2 linked regions of the Massilia litorea genome follow. The protein of the gene in region 2 interacts with the protein of the main gene of each other region in a pairwise test. Links are inferred from orthologs where the notes say so. Each region holds a gene or a part of one and is shown on either strand. Other genes may lie near its edges.

What was found.
Region 1: the proteins of LPB04_RS05355 (region 2) and groL interact in binary tests that used the Escherichia coli proteins (3 or more experiments, as listed by UniProt). The link is inferred for Massilia litorea from one-to-one orthologs.

What each region holds. Positions count from the first base shown.
Region 1 is NZ_CP062941.1:2,300,035-2,311,113, forward strand. Bases 3,283-6,169 are described here. They hold groL (chaperonin GroEL), read right to left. Parts: upstream 5,606-6,169; coding sequence 3,959-5,605; downstream 3,283-3,958. Other genes in these bases: LPB04_RS10175 (YfeK family protein), read left to right, coding at 3,283-3,369; LPB04_RS10180 (UPF0158 family protein), read right to left, coding at 3,447-3,866; groES (co-chaperone GroES), read right to left, coding at 5,641-5,931. Also shown: LPB04_RS10160 (alpha-glucosidase family protein), read left to right, coding at 1-346; LPB04_RS10165 (glucokinase), read left to right, coding at 346-2,196; LPB04_RS10170 (hypothetical protein), read right to left, coding at 2,389-2,850; more of LPB04_RS10175, read left to right, coding at 2,992-3,282; LPB04_RS10195 (hypothetical protein), read left to right, coding at 6,429-6,704; LPB04_RS10200 (cell division protein ZapA), read left to right, coding at 6,701-7,012; LPB04_RS10210 (EVE domain-containing protein), read left to right, coding at 7,328-7,795; LPB04_RS10215 (metalloregulator ArsR/SmtB family transcription factor), read left to right, coding at 7,861-8,175; LPB04_RS10220 (hypothetical protein), read left to right, coding at 8,172-8,570; LPB04_RS10225 (AraC family transcriptional regulator), read right to left, coding at 8,593-9,414; LPB04_RS24365 (methyl-accepting chemotaxis protein), read left to right, coding at 9,546-11,079.
Region 2 is NZ_CP062941.1:1,203,930-1,215,109, forward strand. The notes cover bases 7,924-10,911. They hold LPB04_RS05355 (ABC transporter ATP-binding protein), read right to left. Parts: upstream 9,826-10,911; coding sequence 9,022-9,825; downstream 7,924-9,021. Other genes in these bases: mlaD (outer membrane lipid asymmetry maintenance protein MlaD), read right to left, coding at 7,924-8,186; mlaE (lipid asymmetry maintenance ABC transporter permease subunit MlaE), read right to left, coding at 8,243-9,025; LPB04_RS05360 (glutamate synthase subunit beta), read right to left, coding at 10,097-10,911. Also shown: LPB04_RS05295 (DNA-methyltransferase), read right to left, coding at 1-405; hisD (histidinol dehydrogenase), read right to left, coding at 402-1,730; hisG (ATP phosphoribosyltransferase), read right to left, coding at 1,734-2,417; murA (UDP-N-acetylglucosamine 1-carboxyvinyltransferase), read right to left, coding at 2,436-3,686; LPB04_RS05315 (BolA family protein), read right to left, coding at 3,687-3,923; LPB04_RS05320 (ABC transporter permease), read right to left, coding at 3,963-4,730; LPB04_RS05325 (ABC transporter ATP-binding protein), read right to left, coding at 4,727-5,647; LPB04_RS05330 (STAS domain-containing protein), read right to left, coding at 5,911-6,186; LPB04_RS05335 (MlaC/ttg2D family ABC transporter substrate-binding protein), read right to left, coding at 6,189-6,836; LPB04_RS05340 (MlaA family lipoprotein), read right to left, coding at 6,916-7,716; more of mlaD, read right to left, coding at 7,713-7,923; more of LPB04_RS05360, read right to left, coding at 10,912-11,180. UniProt on the Escherichia coli protein: Part of the ABC transporter complex MlaFEDB, which is involved in a phospholipid transport pathway that maintains lipid asymmetry in the outer membrane by retrograde trafficking of phospholipids from the outer membrane to the inner membrane.

The sequences.
Region 1 (11,079 bases), 1.1 Mb from region 2 along the record:
CGCGGTGCCGCATCTTGCCGCGTCCGTGTCGCAGCAGGAGTTCGACTCCGCATCGGCCTTGAACGCGGCGCGCCGCATCATCCACTGGCGCCAGAAGCTGCCGCAGCTGACCCGTGGCGACATCTCCTTCTTCGATGCGCCGGAGCCGGTGCTGGCGCTGCGCCGCACGCTCGATGGAGAGCCGACCGTGCTGGCCGCCTTCAACCTGTCGAACGCGCCGGTAACGATAGCCTGGCCGGAGACGGCGGGCGCGCACGACCTGGAAGGCCACGGCCTGCCGGGCGAAGCGGCAAACGGCCGCGTCACGCTGCCGGCTTACGGCGCCTGGTTCGGTACGCTCGCCTGATGGGCAACGCGCCCGACGCCGAGAAATTCGAGCGCACCGCGTTCGCCGACGGCCCGCGCCTGCTGGCCGATATCGGCGCCACGCACGCGCGCTTCGCACTGCAGACGGCGCCCGGCACCTTCCGCCATGTGGCCGTGTTGAAGTGCGAGGAGTTCGACGGTGTCGATTCGCTGGTGCGCTTCTACCTGCGCGACCACCTCGACCTGAACCTGCAGCACGCCGCCTTTGCGGTGGCCAATCCCGTCAACGGCGACCAGGTACGCATGACGAACCGCGCCTGGGAATTCTCGACCGAGGCGGTGCGGCGCGAGCTGGGCCTGTCGACGCTGCTGGTGGTGAACGATTTCACGGCGCTGGCGATGGCCATTCCCGTGCTGCTGCCTGCCGACCTGCTGCAGGTCGGCGGCGGCAAGCCGGCGGCGAATGCCGTCATCGGCGTGCTGGGGCCGGGAACGGGCCTCGGCGTCTCGGGCCTGATTCCCACGAGCGACGGCTTCGTCACCCTGGGCAGCGAAGGCGGCCACGTGAACTTCGCGCCCGGCGACGAGCGCGAGTTCGCGATCCTGCGGCACGCCTGGCGCGCCTGGCAGCACGTGTCGAACGAACGCCTGATTTCCGGGCCCGGCATGGAATTGATCCATGAGGCGCTGGCCTTGCGCAATGGCGTGCAGGCCCCAGGCCGTACGGCCGCCGACATCCTGGCCGCGGGCCTGGATGAAAACGATGCCCTGTGCATCGAGGTGCTGGAAGTCTTCTGCGGCATGCTGGGCGCCGCGGCGGCGAATCTCGCCGTGACCCTGGGCGCCTTCGGCGGCATTTTTATTGGCGGCGGCATCGTGCCGCGCATGGGGGAGTGGTTCGCACGCTCTCCCTTCCGCGCGCGCTTCGAGGCCAAGGGACGCTTCTCGCACTACCTGGCCGACATTCCGACCTATGTCATCACGACGCCGAACCCCGCCTTCCACGGGGTCGCGACCATCCTCTCCGAACACCTGCGTGGCCGTAGCGGCGCCAACACGCTGATGGACCGCATCAAGGGGCTGCGCCACGAGCTCACGCCCGCCGAGCAGCGCGTGGCGACGCTCGTGCTCGAGCAGCCGCGCCTGGTGCTGAACGAACCGATCGCGGATATCGCGCGCGGCGCGGAAGTCTCGCAGCCGACCGTGATCCGCTTCTGCCGCTCGCTCGGCTTCCTCGGCCTGGCCGATTTCAAACTGAAGTTCGCGAGCAGCCTGACCGGTGCGATCCCGGTGCGCCACAGCCAGGTGAGGAACAGCGACAGCACGCATGACCTGTCGGCGAAGGTGATCGACAACACCGTGTCGGCGATTTTGAAATTCCGCGACGGGCTCGACGTGCACACGCTGGACCGTGCGATCGAGCTGGTGAGCCGCGCACGCCGGGTCGAGTTTTACGCGCTGGGCAATGCGCGCGTGGTGGCGCTCGACGGCCAGCATAAATTCTTCCGCTTCCGGATTCCGACCGCGCTGTACGGCGACTCGCACCTGTTCGCGCTGGCGGCGGATCTGCTCGGGCCGGGCGACGTGGTGATCGCGATCTCGAATTCGGGGCGCTTGCCGGAGCTGCTGCAGGCGGTCGACATCGCCCGTTCGCGCGGCGCCGACGTCATCGCCATCGGCAACAGCCAGTCGCCGCTCGCACGCAAGGCCAGCGTGTGCCTGGCGGTCGATCACGCCGAGGACAGCACTGTGTTCCTGTCGATGATTTCGCGGATCCTGCAGCTGCTGTTCATCGACATCATGGCGGTGGGCTTGTCGGTCGATGCGCATAATGGGCGAGAAGGCGACGTCGAGCAGCGCAGGCTCTTGATTTCACACCTGGACAGTTGAGAAACGTAGGGTGGGCACTTGTGCCCACGCGGTCTGACATGTGCGTCGATGCGGCTTCAACACCATCGCTCACGCGCGCGAAAAAATGTCGGTACTCGTTTCGACTGCTTCATGGTTCGACCGCGTGGGCTCAAGAGCCCACCCTGCGTCATGCGTCCGTTAACGATGTTGTCGATTTCGCGTCGCGCAACATCAATCCGCCGATTTGGTCTCCACCCGCCGAATCCCGCGCCGCCACTCGTCGAGCGATACCACCGTATCGTTCGCCGTGTCGTCCACCAGAATCTGCTCGCCCGTTTTCGCCACCAGAAAACTCTCGCGCCGCTGCACCTTGTCCGCACGGTTCTCGACAAAACTCAGCTGCCAGTACGACATGCCGTTGATGACGCGCGGTGTCGGGTCGTCTTCGATCACGGCCCCGTGCGCCTTGCCGCGCGAGCGCTTTTCGATGTCCTGCGACCAGGCCTTCACTTCCGGCAACGCCAGCAGTGCGGCCATCGCCTGTTCGCGCGTGACGGCCGGTTCGGCCTTCTGCTGCACGATGGGCTTGGCCGGCTGCGGCGGCGCGGCCGGCGGCTGCCTGTCCTTGCAGCCGGCAAGCAGGGCCGCGGCCAGCAGGGAGAAACTCAGCAACTGTGCGCCGCGTGAAATCATGATGGAACCTCGTGGAAAACGTGCGGCCATACTAGCCGATGTGTAGATGCCGGGCAATCTCGGCATGCCGGCCTGACGGACGCTTCCCGGTGTGGGTGCTAGACTCGTCGCATGTTCGTTTGCCACCCCGGAGGAAACACGATGACCGTATTTCGATTTGCGGGCGCCATGCTGCTGGTCGCCACCCTGCACGGCGCGGCGCTTGCGGCGCCGGAACCGAAGGCGCAGGCCGAGATTGCGCACCTGCTCGACTACGTGGCGACGCCGGGCTGCCAGTTCAACCGCAACGGCAGCTGGCACGACGGGTCGGAGGCGCGTGCGCATCTGCAGAAGAAGTACGACTACCTCGTCAAGCGCGACCTGGTCACGAACGCGGAGTCGTTCATCGAGCGTGGAGCGACGCAGAGCAGCATGAGCGGCAAGCCGTATCTCGTGAAGTGCGGGGGAGGGAAGGCGGTGGCCAGCGCGGTGTATATGAAGGAGGAGTTGAAGCGGTTTCGGGGGAAGGCGAGCCAGTAAATCGTGCGCCGGTCCCGGGCAGTGTTTTCACGCGAACGGTTTGCAGCCGCACATGCGTGGGCATGCCCACGCGGATGCTAGCCCAACTGCAAACCGTTCTCCTCGCACCACCCCGCCAGCACCGCCCGCGTCTGCGCCTCGCGGAAGTCATGCCAGCGCTCCGTCAGGCCACGCTCCTCGACCAGTTCGCTGAAATGGCGATACGCATCCGAACGCTTGAACATCTGGCGTACGCGATCGGCATCGTCAGCCATCGCTGCGTCGGCGAAATCGAACACCAGTTCCAGCCCGAGATCGAGCTCGCTCATGTGTGGCACGGAAATGTAGCGCTCCGAGGTATCGATATCGTCCGGCAGGGACGCCAGTTCCCCATCGACCATCTCCGAGCGGATGTGCACCTGGCCCGTATCGAGGGATACCCAGGCTTTGTCCGGGGTTCCCGGCTCCGACACAATCAATACCGCATCCTCGAGGTCTTCCGCATTCACGACAGGCATCGCAATCTCCCAAAAGTAAAAGCCCGCAAGGCGCGAACCGTGCGGGCTTTTCAAACTGCAGCAGGGCGCCGGCGAACCGGCGCCCAAGGACATTACATCATGCCGTCCATACCGCCCATGCCGCCCATACCACCCATGCCGCCCATGCCGCCGGCTGGCTTGTCTTCAGCCAGTTCCGACACCATGCAGTCGGTGGTCAGCATCAGGCCGGCGATCGACGCTGCGTTTTGCAGTGCCGAGCGGGTGACCTTGGCTGGGTCCAGCACGCCCATTTCGACCATGTCGCCGTAGGTGCCGTTGGCGGCGTTGTAGCCGTAGTTGCCGGTGCCGCCCAGCACTGCCGAGACGACGACCGATGCTTCTTCGCCTGCGTTCTGGACGATCATGCGCAGCGGCTCTTCCATTGCGCGCAGGACGATCTTGATGCCGGCTTCCTGGTCAGGGTTGTCGCCCTTGACTTGCAGGTTGGCGCGGGCACGCAGCAGGGCGACGCCGCCGCCTGGCACGATGCCTTCTTCAACGGCTGCGCGGGTGGCGTGCAGCGCGTCTTCCACGCGTGCTTTCTTTTCCTTCATTTCGACTTCGGTGGCAGCGCCAACCTTGATCACGGCAACGCCGCCGGCCAGCTTGGCCACGCGCTCTTGCAGCTTTTCGCGATCGTAGTCCGAGGTCGCTTCTTCGATCTGGACGCGCACCATCTTGACGCGCGCTTCGATGTTTTCAGCCGAACCTGCACCGTCGATGATGATGGTGTTTTCCTTGCCGACTTCGATACGCTTGGCCTGGCCGAGTTCAGCCAGCGTGACCTTTTCCAGGGTCAGGCCGACTTCTTCCGCGATCACCTGGCCGCCGGTCAGGACAGCGATGTCTTCCAGCATGGCCTTGCGACGGTCGCCGAAGCCAGGCGCCTTGACGGCAACGGTCTTCAGGATGCCGCGGATGTTGTTGACGACCAGGGTCGCCAGCGCTTCGCCTTCGATGTCTTCGGCGACGATCACCAGCGGACGGCCGGCCTTTGCAACTTGCTCCAGTACCGGCAGCAGGTCACGGATGTTCGAGATCTTCTTGTCGCACAGCAGAACGAACGGATTGTCGTGGATGGCGACTTGCTTGTCCGGGTTGTTAATGAAGTAAGGCGACAGGTAGCCGCGGTCGAACTGCATGCCTTCGACGATGTCGAGTTCGTCGTTCAGCGACTTGCCGTCTTCGACGGTGATGACGCCTTCCTTGCCGACTTTTTCCATCGCTTCAGCGATGCGCTCGCCGATCGAGTAGTCCGAGTTGGCCGAGATCGCGCCGACCTGGGCGATTTCTTTCGAGGTGGTGCATGGCTTGGAGATCTTGGCCAGCTCTTCGACGGTGGCAGCAACTGCCTTGTCGATGCCGCGCTTCAGGTCCATCGGGTTCATGCCGGCGGCAACGAACTTCATGCCTTCGCGCACGATGGCTTGTGCCAGCACGGTCGCGGTGGTGGTGCCGTCGCCGGCGTTGTCGCTGGTCTTCGAAGCGACTTCCTTGACCATCTGCGCGCCCATGTTCATGAGCTTGTCTTTGAGTTCGATCTCTTTCGCGACCGAGACGCCGTCCTTGGTGACGGTCGGGGCGCCGAACGAGCGGTCCAGCACGACGTTGCGGCCTTTAGGACCCAGGGTGACCTTGACTGCATTGGCGAGGATGTTGACGCCTTCAACCATCTTGGCGCGCGCTGCGTCGCCGAAAATTACTTCTTTAGCTGCCATTTTTTATTTCTCCGAGAGATATTCTGAGGGGAGGATTACTTGACCAGCACGGCCATGATGTCTTCTTCGCGCATCACCAGCAGTTCCTGGCCGTCGACCTTGACGGTCTGGCCCGAGTACTTGCCGAACAGGACGCGGTCGCCAACCTGGACTTCCAGTGCACGCAGCGTGCCGTTGTCCTGGACTTTGCCATTGCCGACGGCGAGGATCTCGCCCTGGTCCGGCTTCTCGGCGGCTGCATCAGGGATGATCAGGCCGGAGGCAGTCTTGGTTTCCTGGTCGAGACGCTTCACGATAACGCGATCGTGCAGAGGGCGAAGGTTCATGCAAAACTCCTTTATTCAGTGGTTTGGACTAGCTTTGTTTGCGTTGATTGCCGCGTCGCATACTGCGCCGCAGCTTTGAAAGAGGTTGTTAGCACTCTCATCTAACGAGTGCTAATTATAGGGACGACATCAGGGTATTTCAAGCGGCGATGTTGCAAAATAAATTGCAAGAGCTTGTTTTGCCTCAACTGCCGGGATGACGCGGCAGCTTGCTGGGCCGTGGCCGGCGCAGGTACGGAGCGGAGAGACTAGCACCGATGCCAAGACGGCTGACGCACTGTTGGTGGGGAATTGATCGGTGTCAAACGAGGGGATGGAAGGCGATAAGGACTGCGCTTCCGGATATGCAGGCGCAGCGCTGCTACCGAAATGCAGCCAGATAAGCCTTGCCGCGCGCGGCTACCCGCCGCGACGCTATACACTGTGGTCCCCGCCGGGCAGGGCGCAGGCTGTGCTCTCCTGTTGACTGTCTAACCAGAACAGACCTATAGTTACGAATGATTTCCGAATTCCAAGACCTATCCGACAAAATCGAGCGGCTCGCCGAGCTGGTCGTGTCGCTGCGCAGCGAGAATGCGCAACTGCGCCAGACCAACCTGTTACTGAACGAAGTGAACATGGCGCTCGTCGAACGCCTTGTCGAGGTCCAGCACAAGGTCGAAGCCGTGATCGAGCAATTGCCTGCGCCGGAAGAAGCGGAAGACGCGGAAGGTAGCGCGGAAGAGAGCGCGGCAGACGCCGCCGAACCCCTGGATGCCGAGGCTGCCCGATGATTTACCTGGATGTGACGATCATGGGCCAGCCTTACCGCCTGGCCTGCAAGGAAGGCGAACAGGCGACGCTGCGCGATGCCGTGCGCTATCTCGACGGCAAGATGACCGCGCTGCGCGATTCGGGCAAGGTCAAGGGCAACGACCGCATCGCGGTCATGGCCGCGCTCAGCGTGGCCGCGGAATTCCTCTCGGTGAAGTCGCCGCAGGGACCGCTGTCGGACATGACGATGCTCGAAGTGAAACAAAAACTCGAAGCGATGCACAAGGTCCTCGACCACACCCTGGCGCCGCAGGAAAATTTGTCCTGACCGGGCAAATTCGTTTGACATGACGGTTCAAGCGAGTAAACTGCGAGGCACCCTGCGGTGTTCGAGATTGCCATATATTCCTTGAACCATTTACATGCATAGGTTGCGGGATAGTGTTTGATGGGCGTGAGCGTCGCTAGTTCGACGAACCCGAAATTGAACTGACTGTGACCACCTTGAGCCATCAGGTTCGGGATGCCGGCAAAAAACGGCACAGGCGGGGCTACATTCCATGAAGCGGTTGCGAGCAAAAGCACGCAGCCGCTTTTTTACGCGCGCAGGTTTTATCGGCCTGCTTTTTTTTCAGGAGATCCGATGCGCTACTGGTTGATGAAATCCGAGCCCGATGAAGTCAGTTTCGACGACGTTCTCGCCGCACCGGGCCAGACCGTCGCCTGGTTCGGCGTAAGAAACTATCAGGCCCGCAATTTCATGCGCGACGCCATGCAAATCGGCGACGGCATCCTGTTTTATCACTCCAGTTGCGCCGTTCCCGGTGTCGCGGGAATAGCGGAAGTGGCGAGCGGCCCTTATCCCGACGCTACCCAATTCGACAGTGCCGGCAAATACTTCGACCCGAAAGCGACACAGGCGCAGCCGCGCTGGATATCGGTCGACGTCCAGGCGAAAGAAAAGGGGCGCTATTTGACGCTGGCCGAGATGCGCGCCATGCCCGTATTGGAAGACATGGTCCTGCTGCAGAAAGGCAGCCGCCTTTCCATTTCGCCGGTGACGAGCGGGCAGTGGAATGCGATCCTGGAATTCGTGCGCACGAAAGATTGAGGAGCTTGCGGTTCGGTGCGCGAAAGCGCTTGCAATAGTTCGATGGTTAGCTAATAATCGATTCCATGAGCACCGTATTCAAAGCCCTCTCCGATCCGACCCGCCGCAAGGTGTTGCAGCTGCTGCAGGCCGGACCCATCGGTGCGGGAGAATTGGCGGCGATGTTCGACGTTTCCAAGCCGACCATGTCGGCGCACTTCGCCGTGCTCGTCAACGCCGGCCTGATCGAGGCCGACAAGCAGGGGCGCACGGTTACGTACCGCTTGAAGCTGTCGGTGCTGGAAGAGGCCTTGCTTGCCTTTGCCCAGACGTTTGGATTGCAGGTCACGCGGCCGCAACCCGGCCATCTCGATGTCGGATCGAACGAGGAGAAGTCATGAAAAGCACTTTCCCGCTGGGCCGTGCCTTGCTTGGTGCGGTAATGATCGTCGGCGCGTGCGCAGCCCTGAAATGGGCCGCGCCGGAACACTTGTCGCTCGAGTGGTCGCAACGCCTGACCGGTGCCTTGCTCGGCTTTGTCGTGGTGTTCTACGCGAACGCGATTCCGAAATCGCTGACGGCGCTGGCGCGCTTGCGCTGCTCGCCCCAGGCCGAGCAGGCGGCGCGCCGCTTCGCTGGCTGGAGCCTGGTGCTGGGCGGACTCGGCTACATGCTGGCCATGCTGTTCGCGCCGCTGGCCTCCGCGCACCTGCTCGGCGGTGGCGTGCTGATCGTGGCGCTGGCCGCGGCCCTGTGGCGCTGCTTCGGCGCCGGTTCGGCGGCCGCCCGCGGTTGAGGAGGGCGCCGCCTCAGGCAACTCAGGCGGCCCGCTTCAGCCATTCGCGCGGCGAAGCACCCATCTGCGCAGTAAAGGCGCGCGTAAACGTGGACGGACTCGTATAGCCCGTGCGGCTGCTGACGAGTTTGACCGGCATGCCCTGGCGCAGCAGCCTGCCGCCGAGGGCGATGCGCCAGCGGCTGAGATATTCGCCGGGCGGAATCCCCATCACCTCGCGGAAATGTTCCACGAAGCTGGCGCGCGACATGCCGGCGAGCCTGGCCAGTGCGGCAAGGGTCCACAGCTCGTGCGGGCGCTCGTGGATCGCCGTCAGCGCCGCCGACACCTGGCGGTCCGCCAGGCCGGCCAATAAGCCCAGCGACAATTTTCCGTTGTCGAATTCGCGACGCACTACCTGGACCAGCAACACATCGCACAGCCGGTCCAGGATCAATTCGCGGCCGGGCGCCGTGCCTGCCGCCTCGCCGAACAGCAGATCGAGTGTCGGCCCCAGCCCAGCGATCTCGGCCAGCGGCATATGCAGGCAGCCGGGCAGCACCCGGACCAGCGGATTGGCCTTGCCCCCTTCGAAGACGATGTCGGCGCACAGCAGCAGGGCAGTGTGCCCGGCGGGAACCTGCAAGCGATGGTTGGTGCCGTGCGGATAAAGAACCAGCGAAGGCAGGTCGATGCGCAGGAGCGCGCCATCGTCGTGCACGAACTCGACCGGCCCCTGGCGCACCAGATGCAGGTGGCCGGCACTGCCATTCTCATGGAACTGGTTGGCGTCGCAAAACGGACCGTTGTAGAAGATGCGGGCGCTGAATGCCTGGCGCCCCAGCAAGGATGACAGTTTGTCCATTTCAATAAAGTTCGACGCAGAGCCGCGTATTCTGGACGATTCGCGTAGTTTCCGTGTGGAAATTATCGTCAAATTCGTCGAAAATGCAACGCTTTGCCGGCAGCCCGCCGCTTTCTGTCCACTCTACTGTCATGAAAAACCTCCGGATCAAATACCTCATCGCAACGGTGACCAGCGCACTGATTGCCGTGACCCTCGCCGTTGGCGGCCTCGGTTATTTCTCGACCCAGCGTGCGGTCGAATTGCTCGAGAACTCGACCTTGCGCACTGCCAACCAGCAGCTTGCCCTGGCAAGCATGGTGCACCGCATGGAAACCAATCGCAGCCAGCTGCTGCAGGCGCTCCAGCACAATCCCGACAGCAAATATGCCGTCATGCATGACCACCCCCTGGCAAACCACTTCAACAATATCAACAGCAACACGGCCGCGCTGCTGGCGGAGCGCGACAAGCTGCTCGATTCCTTGCGCAGGCCCGAAACGCGAGCAGCCGTCGCCCGCTGGCGCCAGGACAGCCAGGAATTTGGCGTCGAGCTGATCGGCAACGCCGCGCGCGCGCTCGAGGGCGGCGATTGGGACAAGGCGCAGGAGATCCTGATCCGCCAGGTCAACCCGAGCTACCTGAAGGGCCAGCAAGCCTACAAGGCCCTGCAGGATTACATGAGCACGCGCAACGTTCACGAGAGCGAGGCACTCCATGCCGAACTGCGCAGCCTGAACCGCCTGATTGTCGGTGCCATCGCGTTCGCCGTCCTGCTCGCCGTTGCGGCTACGCTGTACCTGGTCGCGGCCATTACCCGTCCGCTCGGCACCGCGGTCGACCTGGCGCGGCGCGTCGCCGGCGGCGACCTGAGCGCGCAGATCGTGGTCGATACACGCAACGAATTCGGCCAGCTGCTCGGCGCCTTGCGCGACATGAACACCAGCCTGGCCGGCATCGTGGGCGAGGTGCGCAGCGGCAGCGACGTCATCGCCACGGCCTCAAGCCAGATCGCCGCCGGCAACATGGACCTGTCTTCGCGTACCGAACAGCAGGCCAGCTCGATCGAGGAAACGGCCGCGTCGGTGGAGGAGCTCACCACGACGGTGCGCCAGAATGCGGACAATGCGCGCCAGGCCAACGGCCTGGCGGCCTCGGCCTCGGATGTGGCCACGCGCGGCGGCGCCGTGGTGCGCGAGGTCGTCGGTACGATGGGCGCCATCAACGATTCGGCGCGCAAGATCGTCGACATCATTGCCGTCATCGACGGCATTGCGTTCCAGACGAACATCCTGGCGCTGAACGCCGCCGTCGAGGCCGCCCGTGCCGGCGAACAGGGCCGCGGCTTTGCCGTCGTCGCCTCCGAAGTGCGCAGTCTCGCCCAGCGCTCGGCCGGCGCGGCAAAGGAAATCAAGGCCTTGATCACCGACTCGGTCGAGAAAGTCGACAGCGGCAGCCGCCTGGTCAACCAGGCAGGCACGACAATGGAAGAAATCGTCCATAGCGTACGTCGCGTGGCCGCCATCATGGAGGAGATCACGGCGGCGACGAGCGAGCAGAGCGCAGGAATCGAACAGATCCACGAGGCCGTCAGCCAGATGGATCAGGTCACCCAGCAGAATGCCGCCCTGGTCGAAGAAGCCGCCGGCGCCGCACAGTCGCTGCAGGACAGCGCGGCCGGGCTGG
Region 2 (11,180 bases):
GAGATCGAAATAGTAATCCTTGCGGTTCACGAAGAAGCCGATCGTGTCGTGCACGGATGAAAAGCTGCGCACGCTGCCGCCCATCGAGGGCACCCGGCGGTCCCAGATGATCTCGTTCATCATCGTCATGCGCTTTTTCAGCATCACGAAGATCTCGGGCGCGAAGCGCCAGGTCAGGAAGATGTACAGGCTGCCGTTGGGTTTGAGTTTCGGCAGCGCGGCGTCGATCCAGCTTTCGGTCCAGGCGAGATAGGCTTCCACGCTTTGCTGGTCGGAGCCGTTGCCGTAGTCCTTGCCGAGGTTGTACGGCGGGTCGGTCAGGATCAGGTCAATGGAAGCATCCGGGATGCGCGCCAGTCCCGCCAGCGCATCCTCGCAGAACACCTGGTCGACCCAGTCCGTCATGGCCGGGGCTTGGGCTGACTGAGGAGGCGTAGCTCGGCACTGCGCGCGTGCGCCTGCAGCCCTTCTCCATAGGCCAGCTCGGCCGCAACCTTGCCCAGGGTCTGGGCGCCCGCCTCGCTCACGTGCAGGATCGACGAGCGCTTCTGGAAGTCATACACACCCAGGGGCGACGAAAAACGCGCCGTGCGCGAGGTCGGCAGCACGTGATTCGGGCCGCAGCAATAGTCGCCCAGTGCTTCGCTCGAGAACTGGCCGAGGAACATCGCGCCGGCATGGCGAATCCGGTCGGCCCACTGCTGCGGGTGCTCGGCGGAGATTTCGAGGTGTTCGGCGGCGATGTCGTTGGCGATCGCGCAGGCTTCTTCCATGTCGCGCACTTTGATCAATGCGCCGCGGTCGCTCAGCGAGGTCGTAATGGTCTCGTGGCGCGGCATGGTCGGCAGCAGCTTGTGGATGCTCGCTTCGACTTGCGCGATGTAGTCCGCGTCCGGGCACAGCAGGATCGCCTGCGCCAGTTCGTCGTGCTCGGCCTGCGAGAACAGGTCCATCGCAACCCAGTCCGGATCGGTAGTGCCGTCGCACAGCACCAGGATCTCCGATGGACCGGCGATCATGTCGATGCCGACCGTGCCGAACACGCGGCGCTTGGCGGCGGCGACATAGGCGTTACCCGGACCGACGATTTTATCCACGGCCGGAATCGTCTCGGTGCCGTAGGCCAGCGCGGCCACGGCCTGGGCGCCGCCGATGGTGATCACGCGCGTCACGCCGGCAATCGCGGCAGCAGCCAGCACCATCTGGTTTTTCACGCCGTCCGGAGTCGGCACCACCATCACGATGTCTTTTACCCCAGCCACCTGCGCCGGGATCGCGTTCATCAATACCGACGACGGATACGCCGCTTTACCGCCGGGTACATAGATGCCGACGCGGTCCAGCGGCGTGACGCGCTGGCCGAGGACCGTGCCATCGGGCTCGGTATAGCTAAAACCGTTCAGTTCCTGCTTCTGGCGTTCGTGGAATGCACGCACGCGCTCGGCCGCTGTCTGCAGCGCCTCGCGCTGGGCAGGCGGCAGCGCGTCGAGCGCCGCTTGCAGTTCTTCCTGCGACAGGTCGAAGGCGGCCATGCTCCCGGCGCTGACGCGATCGAACCGGTTCGTGTATTCGAGCACGGCAGCGTCGCCGCGCTGCTTCACGTCAGCCAGGATTTTACTGACGGCCGTTTCGATCGCATCGTCGGTCGCGGCCTCGAAAGCCAGCAGCGCATGCAGCTGCTGCGTAAAACCGTCGTGGGTGGAGTCGAGTTTGCGGATCTGTACAGCCATGGGTCAGCCTTGTTGCGGTTGGAGTGTCGAGGCCTTCTCAAAAGCCTCGATGATGGGTTGCAGGCGCGCGCGCTTCAACTTCAGCGCGGCCTGGTTCACGACCAGGCGCGAGGAGATCTCCATGATCTTCTCGACTTCGACCAGGTTGTTCGCACGCAGGGTGCCGCCGGTCGACACCACGTCGACGATGGCGTCCGACAGGCCGACCAGCGGCGCCAGTTCCATCGAGCCGTACAGTTTGATGAGGTCGACGTGCACGCCCTTGCTTGCGAAGTGCTGGCGCGCGGTGTTCACGAACTTGGTGGCCACGCGCAGGCGCGCGCCCTGGCGCACGGCCGTCTCGTAGTCGAAGCCGGCATTCACCGCCACCGACATGCGGCAACGGGCGATGTTCAGGTCGACCGGCTGGTACAGCCCTTCGCCGCCATGCTCGAGCAGCACGTCCTTGCCGGCCACGCCGAAGTCGGCCGCGCCATACTGGACATAGGTCGGCACGTCGCTGGCGCGCACGATCAGCACGCGCACGCCCGGGTCGTTGGTCGCCAGGATCAGCTTGCGCGAGGTTTCCGGATTCTCGGTGACGACGATGCCGGCCGCTTCCAGCAGCGGCAGCGTGTCTTCAAAAATCCGGCCTTTTGACAGGGCCAGGATCAGGCCCTGGTCCGTCGATTGTGTTGCGATGCTCATGGCGCCTTTACTTAATAATTACTTGATGCGCACGATGTCGGCGCCGACCTTCGACAATTTCACTTCCATGCGGTCGTAGCCGCGGTCGAGGTGATAGATGCGGTCGATCAGGGTCGTGCCCTGGGCTGCCATGCCGGCGATCACCAGCGAAGCCGAAGCGCGCAGGTCGGTCGCCATCACGGGCGCCCCGACCAGGCGCTCGACACCCTTGATGAAAGCGGTGTTCCCTTCGGTGGAAATAAACGCGCCGAGGCGATTCATCTCCTGCACGTGCATGAAGCGGTTCTCGAAGATGGTCTCGGTCACGCGGCTGGGGCCGGCGGCGATCGTGTTCACGGCCATGAACTGCGCCTGCATGTCGGTCGGGAAGCCGGGATACTCGGTGGTGCGGAAGGACACCGGCTGCGGCCTGGCATCCATGCGCGCACGGATCGTGTTGCTGCCGATGTCCATCTGCAGGCCGACTTCGCGCAGTTTATCGAGCGCGACGTCGAAGATATCGGTGCGGGTATTCGTCAGCACGATGTCGCCGCCGGTAGCCGCGACTGCGCACAGGAACGTCGCCGCTTCGATGCGGTCCGAGATCACGGCATGCTTGGCGCCATGCAGCTCGGAGACGCCCTGGATCACCAGGCGGTCGGTGCCGATGCCGTCGATCTTGGCGCCCATGGCGACCAGCAAGTTGGCGAGATCCGTCACTTCCGGTTCGCGCGCGGCGTTTTCCAGCACCGTCTCGCCTTCGGCCAGGGTCGCGGCCATCAAGAGGTTCTCGGTGCCGGTGACCGTGATCATGTCGGTCAGGATGCGCGCACCTTTTAATTTTTTCGCTTTGGCATGGATGTAGCCGCCTTCGATCGTGATCTCGGCACCCATCGCGCGCAGGCCCTTGATGTGCTGGTCGACCGGACGCGAACCGATCGCGCACCCGCCCGGCAGCGACACCTTGGCTTCGCCGAAGCGGGCCAGCAGGGGACCGAGCACCAGGATCGAGGCGCGCATGGTTTTCACCAGTTCATAGGGCGCTTCCAGGCTCGTGATGTTGGCGCCGTTCAGGGTGACGTTTTCGTCGTCCTGGCTGACTTTCAAACCGGTCTGCTCGAGCAGTTTCAGGATCGTCTTGACGTCGTGCAGGCGCGGCACGTTCGACAGTTCGACGTCGCCGGCGGTGAGCAGGCCCGCGCACAGGATCGGCAGCGCCGCGTTCTTGGCGCCCGATACCGCAATTTCTCCGTTCAGGCGTTTGCCGCCAACGATTTGAAGCTTGTCCATTTAGCCTCCGTATTCTTCAGGCGTCAGGGTTTTCATCGACAGCGCGTGGATCTCTTCGCGCATGCGATCGCCCAGCGCCGCATAGACCAGCTGGTGGCGCTGGATCGGGCGCTTGCCGGCAAACGCAGGCGAAACGATCAGGGCCGAGAAGTGACGGCCATCGCCCTCGACCGTCAAATGCGTGCATTGCAGGCCGTTTTCGATGTAGCTGTGGATCAGTTCTGGAGTGGTCGACACGATAATTCCTAAATATTAATGACGCCTTAGTGGCGTAATTTAGTGGCGTAACTTATAGCCGCCGCGCAGCAAATTGATCGCCACTGCCGCCAGCACCGCGAAGAAGGCGGAGACGATGGCAAGGCTGGTCCACGGCGAGATATCGGACTGGCCGAAGAAGCCGTGGCGGAACCCGTCAATCATATAAAAGAACGGGTTGAAATGCGAGACCGCCTGCCAGAATCCGGGCAGCGAGTGGATCGAATAGAACACCCCGGCGAGGAAAGTGGCCGGCATGATCAGGAAATTCTGGAACGCGGCCAGCTGGTCGAATTTATCGGCCCAGATACCGGCGATCACGCCCAGCGTGCCGAGTATGGCCGCGCCCAGGATCGCGAACACGATGATCCACAGCGGCGCCGCGAAACTCAGGTGCGCGAACCAGGCGGTAATCGCGAACACGCCCGCGCCCACGGCCAGGCCACGCACGACGGACGCGGCCACATAGGCCAGCAGGATTTCCCAGTGCGACAGCGGCGGCAGCAGGATAAACACCAGGTTGCCCGTGATCTTGGACTGGATCAGGGACGAGGACGAATTGGCGAACGCATTTTGCAGCACGCTCATCATCACCAGGCCCGGCACCAGGAAGGCCGTGTAATTCACGCCCGGATAGACTTCCACTCGCCCCTCGAGCACGTGGCCGAAGATCAGCAGGTAGAGCATGGCCGTCAGGATCGGCGCGGCGATGGTTTGCGTCGCGACCTTCCAGAAGCGCAGCATTTCTTTATAGAACAGGGTGCGGAAACCGACAGATACAAAACTCACAGCGCGCCCTTTTCCATGATCTGGATAAAAATGTCTTCGAGGTCGGCCTGCTGCAGCTGCATCTCGTCGATGACGGCGCCCGATTCGCGCAGCCGCGCCAGGATCGGCTCGACCTCGGCGTATTCGTTGACGCGCAGGCTGTATTTATTGCCGCTACCGTTCCCGTGTTCGTCGTGCGAGACCAGGTGGCGCAGGTCCTGAGGTAAATCGCCGCTTTTCAGGTGCACGATCAGCTGCGAACCGGACACGCGGCGCAGCAGCGCGCTCATCGTATCGAGTGCAACGACCTGGCCCGACTTCAGCATCGCCACGCGCTGGCACATGGCCTGCGCTTCTTCCAGGTAGTGGGTGGTCAGCACGACCGTGTGCCCACCCTCCCGGTTCAGGCGCGAGATGAATTTCCACAGGGTCTGGCGCAGCTCGACGTCGACGCCGGCGGTCGGCTCATCTAAAACGATGACGGGTGGTTTATGGACCAGGGCCTGCGCGACCAGCACGCGCCGCTTCATGCCGCCCGACAGCGCGCGCATGTTGACGTCGGCTTTATTGGTGAGATCGAGGTTTTCCATGACCTCGTCGATCCATTTGTCGTTGTTCTTGATGCCGAAGTAGCCCGACTGCAGGCGCAGGGTTTCGCGCACGGTGAAGAACGGGTCGAACACGAGTTCCTGGGGCACCACGCCCAGTTTTTTTCTCGCTTCGCGGAAATCGGTGACGACGTCATGGCCGTGGATCTGCACGCTGCCGACGTCGGGCCGGATCAGGCCGGCGATAGTGGAAATCAGGGTCGTCTTGCCGGCGCCGTTGGGGCCGAGCAGGCCGAAGAACTCGCCCTGTTCGATCGTCAGGGAAACGCCTTTCAAGGCTTTAAAGCCCTTGTAGCTTTTCTCGACGCTGTTAATCTGGATCGCTGTCATTGTTCTTTGGAGTGGCTGCGGCACAGGCGTGCGCAGGCCGGGCGGGGAAACGACCCATTATAGGGGAAATCGGGAATGCAAGAGCCCGGCGGCATTGGACATGCCGTAGGCATGGGATAGTACGAGGTAGTGTGATGAACGTTGACGGCGGTGTAACGTAGGGTGGGCACTTGTGCCCACGCGGTACGACAGGCGATACGCCGCATGCATTCAAACCTTACGCGTGGGCACAGGTGCCCACCCTACGTTACTGCCAACGTACACTAGGACCGTGCCAGCAACCCATCCAGCCCGTACAGCTGCGTCAACGCATCGATATTGCCCGGCACATTGATGAACGTGAGCTTCTGCCCCGCATCGCGCGCGCGGCGCTGCCAGGCCAGCAGCAAGGCCACGCCGGACGAATCGGCGGCGCGCACGCCGCCCAGGTCGAACACGGTCTCGCCGGCCCGGATCGCGGCGCAGCCCTGCTCCAGGGCCGCGTCTGCGGTCTCGAAGGTGAGGGCGTCGAGCGACAGCATCGGATTTGCTTCGGCCATGTTTACTTAGGGGCCTTCAAGGGCTTGCTGGCCAGTTGCTTGTTGCGGTCGGCCAGCTTGGTGATCAGGCCGTCGACACCCGACTTGTTGATCTCGGCAGCAAAGGTACCCTTGTAGGTCTCGACCAGCCAGGCGCCCAGCACGTTGATGTCGTAGATCTTCCAGCCTTGATTACCCTTGGCCAGGCGGTAGTTCAGGGTGATCGGCTCGCCGCGGGTGACGTTCACCTGCGAACGCACTTCGACGTCGGTATCGGTCGGCTCCGCGCGCATCGGCTTGAACTCGACGGTTTCGTTCTTGATCTGCGACAGCGCGCCGGAATAGGTGTAGACCAGCAGCGTGCGGAATTCTTCCGACAGGCGTTTCTGCTGTTCAGGGGTGGCCTGGCGCCAGAAGCGGCCGGCCGCCTGGGCCGTCATTTTTTCGGCGTCGACATACGGCAGGATCTTGGAATTGACGAGTTCCATGATCTTGTTGCGGTTGCCGGACTGGATGTCCTTGTCGGCTTTCACGGTCTCGATGACGTCGGCGCTGATGCGCTTGACGAGCACGTCCGGCGCTTCGTTGGTGGCCGGGGCCGGCGCGGCGATGACGCTGGTGGCGAAAGCGAGGGTTGCGGCGGTGGCGATGAGTTGGGCGATTGGTTTCATAAGCTCTCTTTTCTGGTCGTTTGCGGGAGTCTGTCGGGCGCCGCGTCAAGCGGCGTCCTACGGGCCTTGCTACATTCCATTACTTCCGCTGCGTTTCGGTTGCGTTCGAGGCCGGTTCCGGCACCACTTGCGTGTTCGATGCCGGTACGTCTTCCTTCGGCGCATCTTTCTGCGGTCCCGACTCGCCGTCGTACACACGGCTCTGGCGGCGTTGCAGGTAGCCGTCACGGATGAACTCGTAACGGTCGAGCGCGGCTTCCTCGAACAGGTTCGATGCTTCCAGCACCGATGCGCGCTGGTCGACCGCGCGCACGCCGATACCGATGTTACGCACGTTCACCGGATTCTTGTAGGCCCATGGATCGGCCCAGATATCGGCAGGCAATGCAGCGGTGTCACGAATCGTAGATGGGCCCAACAATGGCAACATCAAGTAGGGACCGGAAGGAACACCCCAGACACCCAGGGTCTGGCCAAAGTCTTCGTTGTGTTTCTGCATCCCCGCTTCCGACGCGATGTCGAGGATTCCGGCGATGCCGAAGGTCGAATTCAGCGCGAAACGCATGAAATCGGTCGCGCCGTCTGCGCCCTTGCCTTGCAGGAAGTTGTTGACCGAGCTCCAGGCGTCCGACAAGTTGCCGAAGAAGTTACTCACGCCCGTTTGCGCGAAGCCCGGCAATACCTTCTTGTAGGCGGTCGCGGCCGGCTTCAGGGCCACGCGGTCGACCGTGTCGTTGAACGCGAACGTTGCGCGGTTGAATTTTTCCAGCGGGTCTTGCGGATTGCTCGGGGTGGCGCAGCCGGACAGCACGGCGCAGCTTGCCGCGGCCAGTGCCAGTCCACGCCAGCGCGGCAGCGACGTCATGTTCTTCTTCTTCATTTACTGTCTTCCTTTCCTTCGGCAGCCTTGCTGTAGATGAACTGATTGATCAGGTCTTCCAGCACGGTGGCCGATTGCGTACGGTTGATTCGATCTCCGTCGACGAGGTTTTTCGTGTCGCCGCCCGGTTCGATGCCAATGTATTGCTCGCCCAGCAGTCCCGCCGTCAGGATCTTGAGCGACGAATCTTTCGGGAACTTGTAGTTCGGATCCAGGTCGAGGCGGACCATGGCCTGGTAGGTTTTGTCGTCGAAACTGATGTTGCCCACCCGGCCGACCACGACACCGGCGCTCTTGACTGGCGCCTGTGGCTTCAATCCACCAATGTTGTCGAACTTGCCGACGACGGCATAGGTCTCGGCAAACGACAGCGAGCTCATATTCCCGGCCTGCAGCGCCAGGAACAACACGGCGGCAGCGCCCAGCAGGACGAACAGGCCGACCCAGACATCGATGATTTTACGGTGCATAGTATTTCCTAGTATTCAGGCCGTCTGTGCGCGGCCAAACGAAACGATTTTTATTGTTACTGCGTGAACATCAGGGCGGTCATGACGAAGTCGAGGCCCAGCACCAGCAGCGAGGCGATGACGACGGTGCGCGTGGTGGCGCGTGCCACGTCGGCCGGGGTCGGCTTCACGTGGTAGCCCTGGAACACGGCGGTAAACGTCACGGCAATGCCGAACACGAAACTTTTGATGACGCTGCTGACTACGTCGCGGTTGACATCGACGCCGGCCTGCATCTGCGACCAGAAGGCGCCTTCGTCCAGGCTGAGCATTTTGACGGCGACCAGGTAGCTGCCCATGATGCCGACGGCCGAGAACACGGCGGCCAGCACCGGCATCGCAATCACGCCACCCCAGAAACGCGGCGCCAGCACGCGCTGCACCGGATTCACCGCCATCATTTCCATGGCCGACAGCTGCTCTCCGGCTTTCATGAGGCCGATCTCGGCGGTGAGCGAGGTGCCGGCACGGCCTGCGAACAGCAAGGCGGTGACGACCGGGCCCAGTTCACGGATCAGAGACAGGGCGGTGAGCGAACCGAGTTTTTCCTCGGCGCCGAACTGGATCAGGTTCACGTAGAACTGCAGGCCCAGCACCAGGCCGACGAACAGGCCGGAGACGATGGTGATGACCAGCGAGTAGTTACCAATAAAGTGAACTTGCTCGGAAATCAGGCTCGGACGGCGCCAGGCGCCGGGCGAAAAACGCAGCAGGTTGAAAAACGCGCGCGTTGCAAAACCGAGGTTCTCGATCGATTCGCGCACGGTGGCGCCGGCGCCTTCAACGAAACGCATGATCATTTCTGCGCTCCCAGACCCAGGTCGTCGGCCAGCGACTTCCCTGGATAGTGGAAGGGCACCGGACCGTCCGGCTCGGCATTGACGAATTGTTTGACATACGGGTCCTGCGAGACGCGCAGCTCGGCCGGGGTGCCTTCGGCGACGATCTTGCCGGCCGACATGAAGTACACATAGTCCGCGATGGCGAAGGTTTCGTTCACGTCGTGCGAGACCAGGATGGACGTGGAGCCGAGCGCATCGTTCAGGTTGCGGATCAGGTTGGCGGTCAGGCCCATCGAGATCGGATCGAGGCCGGCGAATGGCTCGTCGTACATGATCAGTTCAGGGTCGAGCGCGATCGCGCGCGCCACGGCAACGCGACGCGCCATGCCGCCCGAGATTTCGCCCGGTTTCAATTTGGAAGCGTTGCGCAGGCCGACCGCGTTCAGCTTCATCAGCACCAGGTCGCGGATCAGCTCTTCCGGCAAGTCGGTATGCTCGCGCAGCGGGAAGGCGACGTTGTCGAAAATGGTGAGATCGGTAAACAGCGCGCCGAACTGGAACAGCATGCCCATCCGGCGGCGCAGGCGATACAGCCCCTCGGTGCGCAGCTCGTGCACGACCTCGCCGCCGACCCGGACTGCGCCGCGCTGCGGACGGATCTGTCCGCCAATCAGGCGCAGCACCGTGGTCTTGCCGCAGCCGGAACCACCCATCACGGCAATGAGCTTGCCGCGCGGGAAATCCATGCGCAGGTTCGACAGGATCTTGCGATCGCCGTAGGCGAACTCGAGATCACGTATTTCTACAAGGTTAGACACAGGGGGGATAGTCGGATTTTGGGAATCCCGTATTGTAGTGCAGAAACTGCAATCCCTGCTTGGGACAGCCCCGTTTCACTCCGGGTTCCGACGCGTGGCTACAACACTAATAACCGAAAAGTCAGATATTTCGTGCCGCAAGTCATTGTTTTTGTTGAGATATGCATATGTGTCAACGTTGCAGTTTGTTGACAGGAAACAACATTCCTACGGTGCAGCAAGCATTGCACGTTCCGTCCGATGGGCTCGAGAGCCCATCGGAGGCAGACACTTAGCGCGGCAGTACCGACGAGCCCATCAGGAACTCATCCACTGCGCGCGCGCATTGCCGCCCTTCGCGAATCGCCCACACGACCAGCGACTGGCCGCGGCGCATGTCGCCGGCGACAAAGACTTTCGGTACCGAGGTCTGGTAGCAGGCTTCGCCGTCGGTCGTGGCGCGCGCGTTGCCGCGCGCATCCTTCTGCACGCCGAAGGCGTCCAGCACCTGCTGCACCGGCGACACGAAACCCATGGCCAGGAACACGAGGTCGGCCTTCATCTCGAATTCGCTGCCGGCGACTTCGACCATCTTGCCGTCTTTCCACTCAACACGGCAGGCGATCAGCTTTTCGAGTTTGCCGTTTTTACCCTCGAAGCGTTTCGTGGCGACGGCGAAATCGCGTTCGCAGCCTTCCTCGTGCGAGGACGAGGTGCGCAGCTTGGTCGGCCAGTAGGGCCACACGAGGGGCTTGTTCTCGTGTTCGGGCGGCATCGGCATCAGTTCGAACTGGGTGACCGTCGCTGCGCCATGGCGGTTCGAGGTGCCGACGCAGTCGGAACCGGTATCGCCACCACCGATCACGACCACATGCTTGCCGGTCGCCTTGATCTGGTCTTTCAGCTTATCGCCGGCGTTGACCCGGTTTTGCTGCGGCAGGAAATCCATCGCGTAATGCACACCCTTCAGCTCGCGTCCCGGCACCGGCAAATCGCGCGGCTGCTCGGCGCCGCCGGCCATGACGACGGCGTCGAACTCATTGGCGAGATCTTCCGGGAAGATCGTGTCGCGCGCCATGTTGCTGACGGCAGCAGGGAAATCCTTGCCGATCAAGACGCTGGTGCGGAAGGTCACACCCTCGGCCTGCATCTGCTCGATGCGGCGGTCAATTAAACCCTTTTCCATCTTGAAGTCGGGGATGCCGTAGCGCAGCAGGCCGCCGATGCGGTCGCTCTTCTCGAACACGGTGACGTCGTGGCCGGCACGCGCCAGTTGCTGGGCGGCGGCCAGGCCCGCTGGGCCGGAACCGACGACGGCAACTTTCTTGCCGGTTTTGACCAGGGCCGGCTGCGGCACGACATAGCCGTGCTCGAAG